Regions from separate parts of the Rossellomorea sp. NPDC071047 genome, predicted to be linked through region 2. Evidence: riboswitches for the same ligand, from Rfam matches in the RefSeq annotation. Region 2 holds a riboswitch; the other holds the start of a gene.

Region 1 (7,425 bases), on a different contig from region 2:
GAGAAGTTAAGTGGCAATCGAATTAAAATCCCAATTTGAAAACAGTAAAAAAGTATATGTCGGAGGGTCAAGGCCAGACATACATGTACCGATGAGAGAAATTGAACTGAGTAGGACGAATCTTACCTTGGGCGTGGAAGAGAATGAACCGGTTCGTGTATACGATACAAGCGGACCTTATACTGATGAGCGTTACCAAGTCGATATTAATAAAGGATTACCTTCCGTTCGCACAGAGTGGATCCAGGAACGTCAGGATGTCACGGCTTACCCGGGACGTGAAATCGAACCGGAAGATAACGGCTATAAAGGAGACGGTCCTCGTACAAACGTAGAGTCGTTCCCTCCTATCAAACGTACCCCGATGCGGGCAAAAATGGGTCGCAATGTGACACAAATGCACTATGCGAAAAAAGGGATCATTACACCGGAAATGGAGTTCATCGCTATCCGGGAAAATGTTGATCCTTCATTTGTAAGAGAAGAAGTAGCAAGTGGCAGGGCCATCATTCCTGCTAATATCAATCATCCTGAATGTGAACCGATGATCATCGGTCGCCACTTTCATGTGAAAATAAACGCGAATATCGGAAACTCTGCCGTATCATCTTCCGTTGAAGAAGAAGTGGAGAAAATGACGTGGGCAACTCGTTGGGGTGCCGATACCATAATGGACTTATCAACAGGTAAGAACATTCATACAACAAGGGAGTGGGTCATTCGGAACTCCCCTGTCCCTGTTGGTACGGTACCGATCTATCAAGCACTTGAAAAAGTAAATGGAATTGCTGAGAATCTTACATGGGATGTGTACAGGGATACATTGATTGAACAGGCGGAGCAGGGTGTCGACTATTTCACCATCCATGCAGGTGTATTATTGCGGTATATTCATCTGACGGCTGATCGTACAACAGGCATTGTTTCCCGTGGAGGTTCAATCATGGCACAATGGTGTCTTGCCCATCATAAAGAGAACTTTCTTTATTCACATTTTGAAGATATATGTAAGATTTTAAAAGCCTATGATATCTCCGTTTCCTTAGGAGATGGTTTAAGGCCCGGATCAATTGCGGATGCGAATGATGAAGCACAGTTTGCCGAGCTTGAAACATTAGGCGAGCTAACCCAAATTGCTTGGAAGCATGATGTACAGGTGATGATTGAAGGCCCTGGTCATGTACCGATGCACATGATTAAAGAGAATGTCGATAAGCAAATGGAAATCTGTCATGAAGCTCCTTTTTATACCCTGGGGCCATTAACGACAGATATTGCACCCGGGTATGATCACATTACTTCCGCCATCGGGGCTGCCATGATCGGTTGGTTTGGAACAGCCATGCTGTGCTATGTAACACCGAAAGAGCATCTGGGATTACCGAATAAAGATGATGTGAGAGAGGGTGTCATTGCTTATAAAATAGCAGCACATGCAGCGGATTTAGCGAAAGGGCATCCAGGGGCACAAGTAAGAGATAATGCCGTTTCTAAGGCTCGATTTGAATTTAGATGGAATGACCAATTTAATTTATCCCTGGACCCGGAACGTGCAAGGGAGTATCATGATGAAACACTTCCTGCAGAAGGGGCAAAAACGGCCCATTTTTGTTCCATGTGCGGACCGAAATTTTGTTCAATGAGAATATCACATGATATAAGGGGTATGAAGGAGAAAAGCTTTGATGAAGCTCAAATGGAAATAGAAAAAGGATTGGAAGAAAAATCGAAGGAGTTTGTGGAAAATGGATCAAACATCTATCGATGAACCTCTTTGTCATGTACTCAAATTGAAGAATGATATCGTAAAGCTCAATCAGAGAGTCATCCAACTCGAAAAAGAAGTGAAGAGCATTCAGGAAAACTGCAGGCATGTCTTCTATGAAACTGATGTAACCAGATCTTGCATCAAATGTCATTATGTAGAAAGTACCTATTATTAGAAAAGTGTAAGCTATTGATTAAATTTCTTTTGACAGCTTTTATGTACCGTGCTACGATTAGTACAAATTTCGGAATAGTAAATAAATATGTGTAACTCTTATTGAGAGAGGTGGAGGGACTGGCCCTGTGAAACCCGGCAACCATTCAACAGATGTGTTGAAAAGGTGCTAATTCCTGCAAAGCAAATGGCTTTGGAAAATAAGAGAGGATTTTCATAAACATGAAGCCCTCTCTATCTCAAGAGAGGGCTTTTCGTTTTTATGAAAGAAAAATTAAATAGACAAATGCAATAGGTGCTGAGTCATGCTCAGCTAAAAGGGAAGACCGGTGAAAATCCGGCACGGTCCCGCCACTGTGATGGGGAGCGACTTATCATTCAACCACTATTTCTGTTGAAATGGGAAGGGATAAGAAGCTGTGAACCTAAGTCAGGAGACCTGCCTGTTGTATGCGCTTATGCTCTACGTGGATATAGAGAGGGGTGAGGAATGCGTGTTGAGAAAACCAGTTTGTCTCGACTCTAGTTAGATATACGTATGAATCTCTCTTTCCATTTGAAAGGGAGATTTTTTAGTTGATGACAATCCTATCAGAATAAGGAGTGAGGAATGAATGAGTAAGGTGATCAGTTCGAATTTAGGATATCCAAGGATCGGTGAAAAGCGTGAATGGAAAAAGACGCTGGAACAATTTTGGGCAGGGAAGATTGAAAAGGATTCCTTTTTAGAACAAATGGAGGAAATTCGAGTCAACCATTTGAAGAAGCAATTAGATCAGGGGATTGATCTGGTTCCGGTTGGAGATTTCAGCTTATATGATCATGTGCTTGATACAGCCGTCATGTTCGGCTTGGTTCCCGAGAGGTTTCATTATAGTGGGGGTAAGGTTTCTCTTGAAACGTATTTCGAAATGGCCAGAGGCGCGAAGGACGCGGTGGCATTAGAAATGACAAAATGGTTTAACACCAACTATCACTATCTCGTGCCTGAACTTGATGGGCTCGTACCCCGGTTGGTGGAAAATCGTCCTCTTCATTTCTTTAGAGAGGCAAAAGAAAAAACAGGGGTAAAAGGGAAACCGGTTATCTTAGGTCCTTTCACTTTTGTTAAATTGTCTAAGGGGTATGAAACCGGTGATTATAGAACCCTTGTTGATCGATTTGTCCCCCTTTATGCTGAGGTATTGCGTGAATTACAGGAAGAGGGTGTAGAGTGGGTACAAATGGATGAACCGATTTTGTGTACCTCCATCAGGGATGAAGAGATGGATCAATTCAAAGAAGTCTATCAAATTCTTAAGGAGTCCTGCCCCGGGTTAAAGATCATCCTTCAAACCTATTATGATAGTTTGGAAAGGTACCAGCAGGTGTTAACACTCCCGGTAGATGGCATAGGGATGGATTTTGTGCATGATCGTAATGATAATCTGGCGGCGCTGAAAAAATTCGGATTCCCTAAGGATAAAATCTTGGCAGCAGGCATTCTTGATGGCAGGAATATTTGGAGAAGCAATCTTGCTGATACCCATTCACGTCTATCGGTCATTGCAGGCTATGTTCCGAGTGAGCGCTTGATCATACAGCCATCATGCAGTTTACTACATGTACCTGTAACCTTGCAGAATGAAGAAACACTTGAGGCACCTCTCATTGACGCGCTATCATTTGCTGATGAGAAATTGCATGAAATCACTATTTTAACAAAAGGCATTTGTTACGGAGCCGAAACAATAGAAGATGATATCGCTCAAAGTGTAACGGCGATTAAGAATTTAAACGAATCCCCGTTGCGTAAGAATAGACATGTGCAGGAAGAGGTTGAAGAATTGCATCCCAATAATGTCGGGAGAAGGGATTCTTTCCATATTCGTAAACTGGAACAGGCCAAGTACTTTTCATTACCTTTTCTACCAACCACTACAATCGGCAGTTTTCCTCAAACCCCGGAAGTGAGAAGGCAGAGGATGAAGTGGAGGAAGGGAGAACTTTCTAATGGGGAGTATCAACGATATATTCATGCAGAAATCAAACGCTGGATTGAAATTCAGGAACAAATCGGCCTTGATGTGTTTGTACATGGTGAATTCGAACGGACGGATATGGTTGAATTCTTTGGTGAGAAATTAGAAGGTTTCCAATTTACGAAGTATGGCTGGGTACAATCATACGGTTCCAGATGTGTGAAGCCACCGCTCATATATGGTGATGTGAATTTTAAAGAACCTATGACCGTTAGAGAAACCGTATATGCTCAATCATTAACGGATAAACCGGTTAAAGGGATGTTAACGGGTCCTATCACGATTCTAAACTGGTCATTTGTTCGGAACGATGTTTCACGTTATGAAGTAGCTAATCAAATCGCGCTGTCTCTCCAAAAAGAGATAGAAGAATTAGAAGCCAATGGGATTCGCATGATACAAGTCGATGAACCGGCACTTAGGGAAGGGCTTCCTTTAAAGCGTGAAAATTGGGAGGAGTATCTTAAGGCTGCCGTATATGCTTTCAAATTGGCCACTTCATCTGTACAGAACCAAACCCAGGTCCATACTCATATGTGCTATTCGGATTTTGAAGATATTATAGATGCCATCAGTGATCTGGATGCTGATGTGATTTCGATTGAAACATCAAGAAGTCATGGGGAATTGATCCATGTGTTTGAAGACAATACGTATGACAAAGGGATTGGTCTGGGGGTATATGACATACACAGTCCCCGGGTGCCGAAGCGTGCAGAATTAATCCGTAATATACATCGGGCTCTTGAAGTGCTGGATCCCCATTTATTCTGGGTCAATCCGGATTGTGGTTTGAAAACACGTGGAATCGATGAGACTGTCTTAGCGCTTAAAACCATGGTGGAAGCGGCGGAACAAGTGCGTGAAGAGATGCTCATGAAAAAGGAAGGTTAATTGACAATATGATCGGGTGCAGCTGATTACGTTCCACCTTTTCAAAACGCAGGGCGCAGTTTTAAGAAATTGCGTCCTGCTCATAAGGAGAGAAAAGAAAATGCCATACATAGCCATAGGAAGAATCATTCAAGTATTTAATGAACTTCACCCAAATCGCACCATCCTTTACTTGGTGAGTGAAAAGGGGATTGATGAGTTCCCTCAAGGGAGGGTTTCATTAAAAACAGCTTTAGAATGGCAGGCAAAAGAAAAAATCTGCAATGTCTATGCCCTCAGTTAAAGGAAAGGAGAAAAAATAAGCTTCCCAAAATCCTTTGAATTGTGTTAACTTAATGTTATACATAGTTTACATACACAAGGGGGATTTGAAAGTGAACGGAGAAAAACTAAGGGTGATCATTCACTGTGCCATTTTTGCTGCGATTACGGGGATTTTCGCTCAAATCGAAATTCCACTGCCACTCGTTCCAATCAGTGGGCAAACATTAGCAGTAGGAATTACAGCGACGATTCTTGGAAGCCGATATGGGGCGTTCGCCATGGTATGCTATGCAGCCCTGGGAGCAGTAGGTGTTCCTGTGTTTGCAGGATTCAGCGGAGGTGCACAGGTACTGGTCGGGCCTACGGGAGGCTATATATTCGGCTTTATCGCAGCGGCTTTCTTTACAGGCTTCATTCTTGAGAAAACCAAATTTACCATTCCAATGGCGATGATTGCCAATACAGTTGGAATGATCATTACATTGATCCTGGGTACCATTCAACTGAAATTTGTAGCCGATCTTAGCTGGAATCAGGCAATGGCAGCAGGTGTATATCCATTTATCGTAGTTGGACTTATCAAAGCATTCCTGGCAAGCTGGATTGGAATCACTGTAAGACAACGATTGGTTCAGGCGAGGTTAATTGGGAATCGGAAAGTAGCAGCATAATGAAAAAGTTGACTCTTTGTTGGGAGTCAACTTTTTTATGCCTAAAATTTATACATTGACCAATAGCCAATATCCTTGAATCCGATTCGCTTATAGATTTTTCCTGCTTCAGGATTATCATAGAATAAGCACAGTTCTTTTCCTTCTTCTAATACATCACGACATAGCTTCGACATACAATCGGTCGCATATCCTTTTTTCTTATACCCGGGATGTGTGCAGACAGCGACAATCATCGCAGACATACTGTTTTCGGCGGTTGTTTCCCCTCTGTAAATAATCATTAGAAATATTTAGTAAAGTGTTATTTCAGGGAAAATTCGATTATTGTGGATGCAAATGACCCATTTGTATAAATTCAGATGAACTAACAGAAGTTAAGAATAGGTAAAAAAATTTCAGGTGAAATATCATGTGTAGTTTTATATTCATCCAAATAGGGAATCTTAGCATCAAACACAGTTACTAGGAGGGAAACTCATGCTTTGGACCATTATTGGAATTCTTTTAGTCCTTTGGTTACTCGGATTAATTTTTAAAATCGGGGGAGCCATCATCCATGTATTACTTGTTATTGCCATTGTTGTCTTTTTATTTAACAGAATCACTGGCCGTAAAAAAGGATTATAACGATACAAAAGGTCCGTCCCTCAGAATAGAGGGACGGACCTTTTGTTATCTATACTATTTAACGGCCGGGCCGCCTTTAAGTTCGATTTCAGACGGTACATTTGAGAATTTCTTGAAGTTTTCGTTGAATTTGTGGGCAAGTTCTCTTGCCTTCACTTCATAGGCTGCTTCATTGGACCAGGTTCTCTTTGGTTGAAGCACTTCGTCAGGAACACCAGGAACGTGCACAGGGATGTTCAGACCAAAGATGTCGTCCGTTTCAGTTTCAACGTGAGTCAGTTCCCCTTCAAGAGCTGCTTGAATCATAGCACGGGTGTAAGATAACTTCATGCGGTTACCAACACCGTATTCTCCACCTGTCCAACCAGTGTTCACTAAGAATACTTGTGCATTGTGCTCATCGATTTTCTTCCCAAGCATCTCTGCATAACGAGTTGCAGGGAGTGGCAGGAATGGTGAGCCAAAGCATGTCGAGAATGTGGCTTGTGGAGAAGTGATTCCGCGCTCAGTACCTGCAAGCTTCGATGTGTATCCGCTCAAGAAGTGGTACATTGCTTGTTCTTTCGTCAGTTTGCTGATTGGAGGTAATACCCCGAATGCATCTGCGGTTAAGAATACAATGGTATTTGGATGTCCTGCAACACTTGGTTCAACGATGTTATCCATCGCTTGAAGAGGGTACGCAGCACGAGTATTTTCTGTCAAAGTGTTATCCTCATAATCAGCGATGCGTGAATTGTCATCGAGAACCACATTTTCAAGGACAGAACCGAAACGGATCGCATCAAAGATTTGCGGCTCCTTTTCACGTGTCAGACCAATACATTTAGCGTAGCAGCCGCCTTCGATATTGAATACACCGTTCGGAGACCATCCGTGCTCGTCATCACCGATTAAACGACGGTTTGAATCTGCAGACAATGTCGTTTTTCCTGTACCGGATAAACCGAAGAACAATGCCACATCTCCTTCACGTCCGACATTTGAAGAACAGTGCATGGAA
Region 2 (7,425 bases):
ATTGTCATATCGGTAGTAACCGAAGCGAATTGCCAGGTCCCCGACTCCGCCTCCACCGACGATGCCGGCCATGGCTGAATAGGCGACTAAACTGATCGTTGTAATCGTGATCGCTTGAATCACCGCCGGACGAGCTTCCGGTAACAGCACGTCCTTGATGATCATCCAAGGGCTTGCTCCTACCGAAACCGATGCTTCAATGACACCTTTATCAATTTCGCGCAATGACGTTTCTACCATTCTCGCAAAAAACGGAATTCCCGCAACAGAGAGTGATACGGATGCTGCCGTCGGTCCAATCGTGGTACCGGTCAATAGTTTGGTTAATGGTAAGAGTGCGACTAATAGAATGATGAACGGAACCGACCGCACCATATTGACGACAAATCCAACGACCTTTTTGATCAAACTATTTTGTAAAAACAAGCCTTTGTCTGTTACGAAAAGAAGGATCCCCAGCGGTAATCCCACTAAAATCGCGACTCCCAGTGAAATCCCCACCATATATACCGTTTCAAAAAAGGCTTTATTCAATTCTGGTAAAATCGCAGTCAATGAATCAGGCAGCATCCTCAAGCACCTCCAAGCTCTGCGTCTTCAGCGTGATGAACCGGATCGCCGCTTCAATTTCTTCATGGGAACCGATCAGTTCCATGATGAAAATCCCCAGTGGCACTTCCTGAATATATTCAATCTTGCCATGCAGGATATTGCCTCTTACTTTGTATTTCTGGAACACTTCCGATACGACGCTTTCTTCTGCAATCGATCCTTTGAATTGGATTTTGATCAGTTTTCCTTTTCTTGATTCCACAAGGTGCTGCGGGAGTTCAAATTGAAGGATCGTTTCAATGAATTGCTTCGTTAAAGGCTGCTTCGGTTCGGCAAACAAGTCGTATACCGGACCTTCCTCCACGATTTTCCCGTCCTGCATCACGGCCATCCTGTCACAGATTTCCTTCACCACTTCCATCTCGTGGGTGATAAGAACGATCGTCAAACCCAATTCTTTGTTGATTTTCTTCAAAAGCTTCAAAATGGATTTCGTCGTATTCGGATCGAGTGCCGATGTGGCTTCGTCGCAAAGTAAAACCGATGGGTTATTCGCAAGGGCCCTTGCAATACCGACTCTTTGCTTTTGTCCTCCGCTGAGCTGGGCCGGATACGCTTCAGCTTTATCTGAAAGACCGACCATCTCCAGGAGCTCGACGACCCTGGGTTTGATTTTCGCTTTCGGCACACTCGCCGCTTTCAAAGCAAAAGCCAGGTTGTCAAACACCGTTTTGGATTTGATCAGGTGAAAATGTTGAAAGATCATGCTCGTTTTTTGACGGGCGAGTCTTAGTTGTTTGGACGTGAGCTTTGTAAAATCCTGTCCGTCAATGATGATTTCTCCTGATGTAGGGGTTTCCAATAGATTCAAGCAGCGAATAAGTGAACTCTTCCCCGCTCCACTGTATCCGACGATTCCAAAGATCTCACCCTTTTCGATCTTTACGGATACGTTATCGACACCGACCACCGTTTGCTTTTTTGTACTGTAGGTTTTAACTAGATTTCGAATCTCGATCAATGCGCACACCCCTTTTTTGTCCAATAAAAAATGCCTCTTTCAACTGAAAGAAGCATCGCCTGTTTATCTCGACTTATCTCTCAGAATGAAATCATTCTGCAGGAATTAGCACCGTTCCAATACTGGAGGTTGCCGGACGTCATAGGGCCTGATCCCTCGGTCACTCTGGATAATTGAAAGTATGTAATTTTCTAAATTTTTATCTTATAGAGGATAATACTGGGTATGTGAATGGAAGTCAATAGGAAATTTTTCAGTTATTTTTATGTAAGCGTTATCTTCGTTGGTGTACTAGGGAAGGTTTTTTTGTTTGGTGGACTTGGGTTTGATTCCGGGTGTTGGTTATCCATTTTTTTACAGTTGATAATATATTCTTAAAGTCGATAATATATCTCTAAAGTTGATAATAAAAGGACAAAAGTCGATAATAAAACTTCTCTTATCCTATCAATCCATGTATTTCACACCGATTTCAGATAAATTCATTCCTTAACACCATCTCAAAGACTTAAAAACCACACTAATAGTAATAAAAACCAATTCTTTTCACCTCGAATCTCCAAAACCAATACAAAAAGGCACTACCTTCCAAAGCAGCACCCCGATCATTTGTCATAACAACTCACAACCAAATATTCTAATCTCTCAAACAGCCAAACGAAAACTAGAAAGTCCACTCCTTAATCCCCGTCAACACATCCAACTCCCTCAACCTCTGCTCACAATAAGATGAATTCCCTTTCAAGTATGTATCAACATAAGCCGGATGACACATAATCTCAAGCGTCTCCCCTTCATCTCTGCTGTCCAATATCCTCTTCAATCCTTCAACCGTCACTCCGTCCCCATAAAAGTCCATCGAGAAACGATCGGTTAACACATTCATTGCGTCAAACCCATCACAGGGCACATTCCGGACCGGAACCCCAAAACGCTCCGACAATCTCTTCACAACCCGGATCAAAGGCCGAAAGCTATGAACATGGTGATGACTATCTATATGAGAAAGGGGCAGACCGAATGATAGGAATTTATCCATCTGAGCCTCCCATTCCATTTCAACCTCATCCACATTGATTTCTTTTTCTTCAAAAATCCCGCTGGTGTAACGGAAAAGCCCTCTCTCATTAACAAGAGACTGTACTCCGCCAGAAACTGGTCTCCCGCATGTCAGCGTTAAATGAATCCCAACCTGTAATTCCGGATAAATCTTCGCCAATTCCACCGCATGCAGAGTTCCCGGCATATTGACCAGCATCGTTGTTGAGTTGACAATTCCAAATCGATGACTATCAATAATGCCGTAGTTCACTCCCCGGCATAAACCAAAGTCATCTGCATTGACGATCACATTCCTCATAATCCCCCATCCCCTTTTCGCTAATAGGTTCTTTCTACAAGAAAGCTCGCTTTATCTCCTCTGAAGATCGCTTTGGAAAATTCGATCACCGATCCATCCTCTTCAAAAGCAGTTGTTTCTATTATAAAGCAAGGTGTCCCCTCTGGTACCTCAAGCTTCTCTGCCACTCGTTCATCTGCTAAAAATAACTCGATCGTTTCGACGGTTTTTTTAATTTTTATCTCAAACTGTGTTTCCAGGAGTTTGTAAAGAGATCTTTCACATTCTTCTTTATCAAGCCCGGGCGTCTTGTACCAGGGCAGATAGGCCACCTCATATTGCAGGGGCAGCCCGTCTGAATACCGGATTCTCTCTAAACGATTGACGGGATCTCCATTCTTCAATTCCAACGCTTTTTCCACTGTTGATTCTGCCGGGATGACATTCATGCTTAGTACCTTGATCTTAGGTTTCTTACCTTGTAATCTCAGTTGCTCTGTATAGTTGTCGATCGTCGAAGACAGGATTTGACTGACTTTCTGTTCTGCGACGAAGGTTCCTCTTCCTTGCTCGCGATACACGTAACCTTCAAGTGTCAGCTGCTGGAGCGCAGTCCGGATCGTCGTACGACTGACATTGAACTTTTCGCAAAACTCCGCCTCTGTCGGCAGTTTTGTATTCGGCGCATATTCTTTATTTTTAATCATGTGGATGATTTCTTCTTTTACATGCGAATGCAGGGCCTTTGCTTCTTGTGTCTCTTTCATTCTGTTTCTCCCTTCCACTTTCTTCCTATATTTGTTATAACACATCCACGTTCAATTCTCTATTCCTATTCATTTTATCATAAAAATAATTTGTTATTACAACTAAATAAATTTCAGTCATATATTTTATATTTGTTACTACAATATATAGACGAGTGAAAATTTGTATGATACATTATAAAAAATAGAAATCGCTTTCAAAATGAAGGGAGATCGGCAGAATGTCATTAAAGGTGGTCATAATCGGAGGCGGATCAAGCTATACACCAGAAATTATCGAGGGGTTCATCCACCGATACAAATCTTTTCCTGTCACGAATATAACGCTTGTAGATATCGAATCAGGGAAAGGGAAGCTTGAAATCATCGGGCAGTTTGCTCGTCGAATGATCCAAAAAGCAGGTGTACCTATTGAATTGGAATGGTCTCTTGACCGGCGGGATGCCTTGATTGGCGCTGACTTTGTGACAACACAAATCAGGGTCGGCGGCCTCTCAGCCAGGGAAAAAGATGAACGTATCCCGTTGAGTCTTGGCGTCATCGGTCAAGAAACCAATGGAGCAGGCGGTATATTCAAGGCATTGCGTACCATTCCGGTCTTAATGGAAATTTGTCATGACATCCAACAGATTTGTCCACATGCATGGCTTATTAATTTTACCAACCCCGCAGGAATTGTTACAGAAGCACTGCTGAAATACAGCACACATAAAAAAGTCATCGGGGTGTGCAATATCCCTTTCAACATGAAGAACAGTGTGGCCGAGATGATGAATTGCTCTGCAGATGAAGTACAAATCGAATTTGTAGGAATGAATCATTTTGTGTTTGGAAAAAGGGTTTGGGTCAATGGTCAGGATGTCACCGATCAGGTTCTGCAAAAACTGATCTATCAAGAAATGGATTACTCACCGGCCAACATCGTCTCCCTCGGATGGTCGAAGGAATTTTTACAAGCCCTCGGGATGCTTCCCAATCCTTATCATCAATACTATTTCCAACGGGACTCTGTGTTGGAAAAGGACCTTCAAGCTTATAGAGAAAACGGAACACGGGCAGAGGTTGTTCGAAAAGTTGAAAAAGAACTTTTCATACAATATATGAAAGAAGAATTAAACGAAAAACCAAAAGAACTGGAAAATCGAGGAGGTGCTTACTACAGTGATGCTGCCTGCAGCCTAATGACGAGCATTTACAACAACTCAGGTGACATCCAAACCGTCAACACACTGAACAGAGGATCCATCCCTGACCTGCCACACGACGCTGTCATCGAAGTAAACGCCGTCATTACGGGGGACGGACCTCGGCCAATCTCCATCGGACCGCTTCCTCCCTCAGTCAAAGGGATCATCCAACAGATGAAAGCGTTCGAAGAGCTCGTCATTCAGGCAGCAATGTCCGGTGAGTACAATCATGTTTACCAGGCCATGGTGATGAATCCGCTAGTACAGAACGAAGGGGTAGCAAGACAGCTAGTCGATGAATTATTGGAAGCTCACAAAGAGTTTTTACCGCAATTCAATTAATCTAGTAAATGGGGGAAAGAGAAATGAGTAAAGTAATGGGGTTTATGGAAAGTAAGTTTATGCCTATTGCAGGAAGAATCGGGTCACAACGACATCTCGTCGCCATCCGTGATGGATTCGTTTCGATCATGCCGCTGATCATCGTGGGATCTTTGGCTGTTTTATTAAATAACCTGCCGATTGAAGCCTTTCAAAATTTTATGGTCGCATTATTCGGTGAAAGCTGGAAATCCGTTGGCGGGAATATGTGGAATGGATCATTCGCCATCCTCGGACTGCTCGTCGCTGCATCCATCAGTTATCATTTAGCCAAGTCCTATCATATCGATGGGTTATCTGCAGCATTGATATCGATCGCTTCACTCATCATCCTCACGCCGGTAACCGAAGACTGGGGGATTTCCTACGCCTGGACCGGAGCACAAGGGATATTCGTCGCCGTGATCACGTCCCTCCTTGTCACAGAATTATTCAAAGTGTTGATTCGTTCGAAATTTACGATCAGTATGCCGGACGGTGTACCCGAAGGTGTTGTAAAATCATTCAAAGCCCTGATTCCTGCAACGATTATCTTGATTCTTGTTGGTCTTATTCAAGCTCTCTTAACTTCTTTTGCAGAAAAAAGCATCTTTGAAATCGTGTTCACGGTGGTTCAGGAACCATTGCAAGCCGTCTCCAACTCATTGCCATCAGCCATAGTTGTAGCATTCTTAAATCATTTCCTTTGGTTCTTTGGCTTACATGGCACGAACATATTAGGTCCGATCATCGAACCGATCTATCTTCCTTTAATTGAAAAAAATCAGCAGCTGTTCGCAGACGGCATGAGTGCCTTCGACGTTCCTTACATTGTGACGAAACCTTTCTTCGATGCTTACGTGTACATGGGTGGATCCGGTACGACGATCGCCTTGATCATCGCCATCTTCCTTGTAGTGAAAACGAAGCATTACCGCACAGTCGGAAAACTGTCTGCTGCACCTGGAGTTTTCAATATTAACGAACCGGTCATCTTTGGTCTTCCGATCGTGTTAAATCCGCTTATGTTTATCCCGTTTTTACTGGTACCTGTCGTATTGACGGTTACATCTTACCTGGCACTGAGCTTAGGAATCGTACCTAAAACCGTCGCGATTGTTCCTTGGACGACACCACCAATCATCAGTGGCTACTTGGTAACGGGTGGATCCTGGAGTGGAATCGTGCTGCAACTTGTGAACCTGACAATCGCTACACTTATGTACATCCCATTCCTGCTCGCATCTGAACGTGCCCAATTAAAGAAAACGACCGAAACGAGTGATAAAATCGCATGAATGCTGAACAACATTTGACCTTAGAAGAAATATCTTTTCATATCATATTACATGCCGGAAACGCCCGGTCCTCCGCCATGGAAGCCCTGCAAGCCGCCAAGAAAAAACAATTCGAAATAGCAGAGGAAAAAATGGCTGAGGCAGCGAATGAAGTACATCAAGCTCATCACTATCAAACTCAGTTACTTCAAAAAGAAGCAAGTGGTGACACACAGAATCCTACGATTCTATTGATCCACGCCCAGGATCATCTCATGAACGCCATCACCGTCAAAGAACTGGCCCAGGAAATCATCGAAATCCATCAAACCAAGTAAGGAGTGCTCCCTATGAATATCATGCTGGTCTGCTCGGCAGGCATGTCAACGAGTATGTTAGTCCAAAAAATGCGTAAAGCCGCTGAAGAAAAAGGCCTTGAAGCCACCATTAATGCTACATCTGAAGCTGACTTAAGCAATCACTTAGAAAAACTGGATGTGATTCTCATCGGTCCCCAAGTCCGCTATCTATCATCTAAAATCATTGAAAAAGCTGAGCCCCATCAAATTAAGGTGGATGTGATCGATGGGATGTCTTATGGGATGATGAATGGTGAGAAAGTATTGGAACAGGCTGTGAATTTGTTGGGGAAATGATATTTTCATAATGGAGAGTGACCTGAAATGGGTCACTCTTTTTTTGTTGAATAACATGATGAAAGTGTCCCCCCGTTGAGGAGAACACTTTCATCCGCCTACATCACATCATAATCCGTTACATTACGCTCGACCACCCGTGCTCCTTCCACACTCACAAACATTCCGTTCGAACTTCCAAACACATTGGTCGCAATCAGGTTATCCATCGCTGCTTTCACCGCCACCGTATCAATCGGCTCGATCGGGTCATTGATGGATAGCTT

The links. Region 2 has a riboswitch for S-adenosylmethionine ahead of ACQKFO_RS14000 (methionine ABC transporter ATP-binding protein). Riboswitches for the same ligand answer to the same signal wherever they lie in the genome.
Region 1: another riboswitch for S-adenosylmethionine. It lies ahead of metE (5-methyltetrahydropteroyltriglutamate--homocysteine S-methyltransferase); the one in region 2 lies ahead of ACQKFO_RS14000 (methionine ABC transporter ATP-binding protein).

What each region holds. Positions count from the first base shown of each region.
Region 1 covers NZ_JBNNJT010000006.1:323,849-331,273, reverse strand. Annotated here, with positions in the region: gene thiC (phosphomethylpyrimidine synthase ThiC) at 11-1,768, shown strand; gene ACQKFO_RS20050 (hypothetical protein) at 1,746-1,943, shown strand; SAM riboswitch class I at 2,039-2,149, shown strand; cobalamin riboswitch at 2,219-2,403, shown strand; gene metE (5-methyltetrahydropteroyltriglutamate--homocysteine S-methyltransferase) at 2,557-4,857, shown strand; gene ACQKFO_RS20040 (hypothetical protein) at 4,958-5,140, shown strand; gene ACQKFO_RS20035 (biotin transporter BioY) at 5,226-5,792, shown strand; partial or broken gene ACQKFO_RS20030 (GNAT family N-acetyltransferase) at 5,834-6,055, opposite strand; gene ACQKFO_RS20025 (lmo0937 family membrane protein) at 6,273-6,422, shown strand; gene pckA (phosphoenolpyruvate carboxykinase (ATP)) at 6,477-7,425, opposite strand, start outside.
Region 2 covers NZ_JBNNJT010000003.1:420,411-427,835, forward strand. Annotated here, with positions in the region: gene ACQKFO_RS13995 (methionine ABC transporter permease) at 1-570, opposite strand, end outside; gene ACQKFO_RS14000 (methionine ABC transporter ATP-binding protein) at 560-1,573, opposite strand; SAM riboswitch class I at 1,644-1,749, opposite strand; gene chbG (chitin disaccharide deacetylase) at 2,238-2,933, opposite strand; gene ACQKFO_RS14010 (GntR family transcriptional regulator) at 2,954-3,679, opposite strand; gene ACQKFO_RS14015 (6-phospho-beta-glucosidase) at 3,901-5,208, shown strand; gene celB (PTS cellobiose transporter subunit IIC) at 5,232-6,524, shown strand; gene ACQKFO_RS14025 (PTS lactose/cellobiose transporter subunit IIA) at 6,521-6,841, shown strand; gene ACQKFO_RS14030 (PTS sugar transporter subunit IIB) at 6,854-7,159, shown strand; gene ACQKFO_RS14035 (DUF2922 domain-containing protein) at 7,258-7,425, opposite strand, start outside.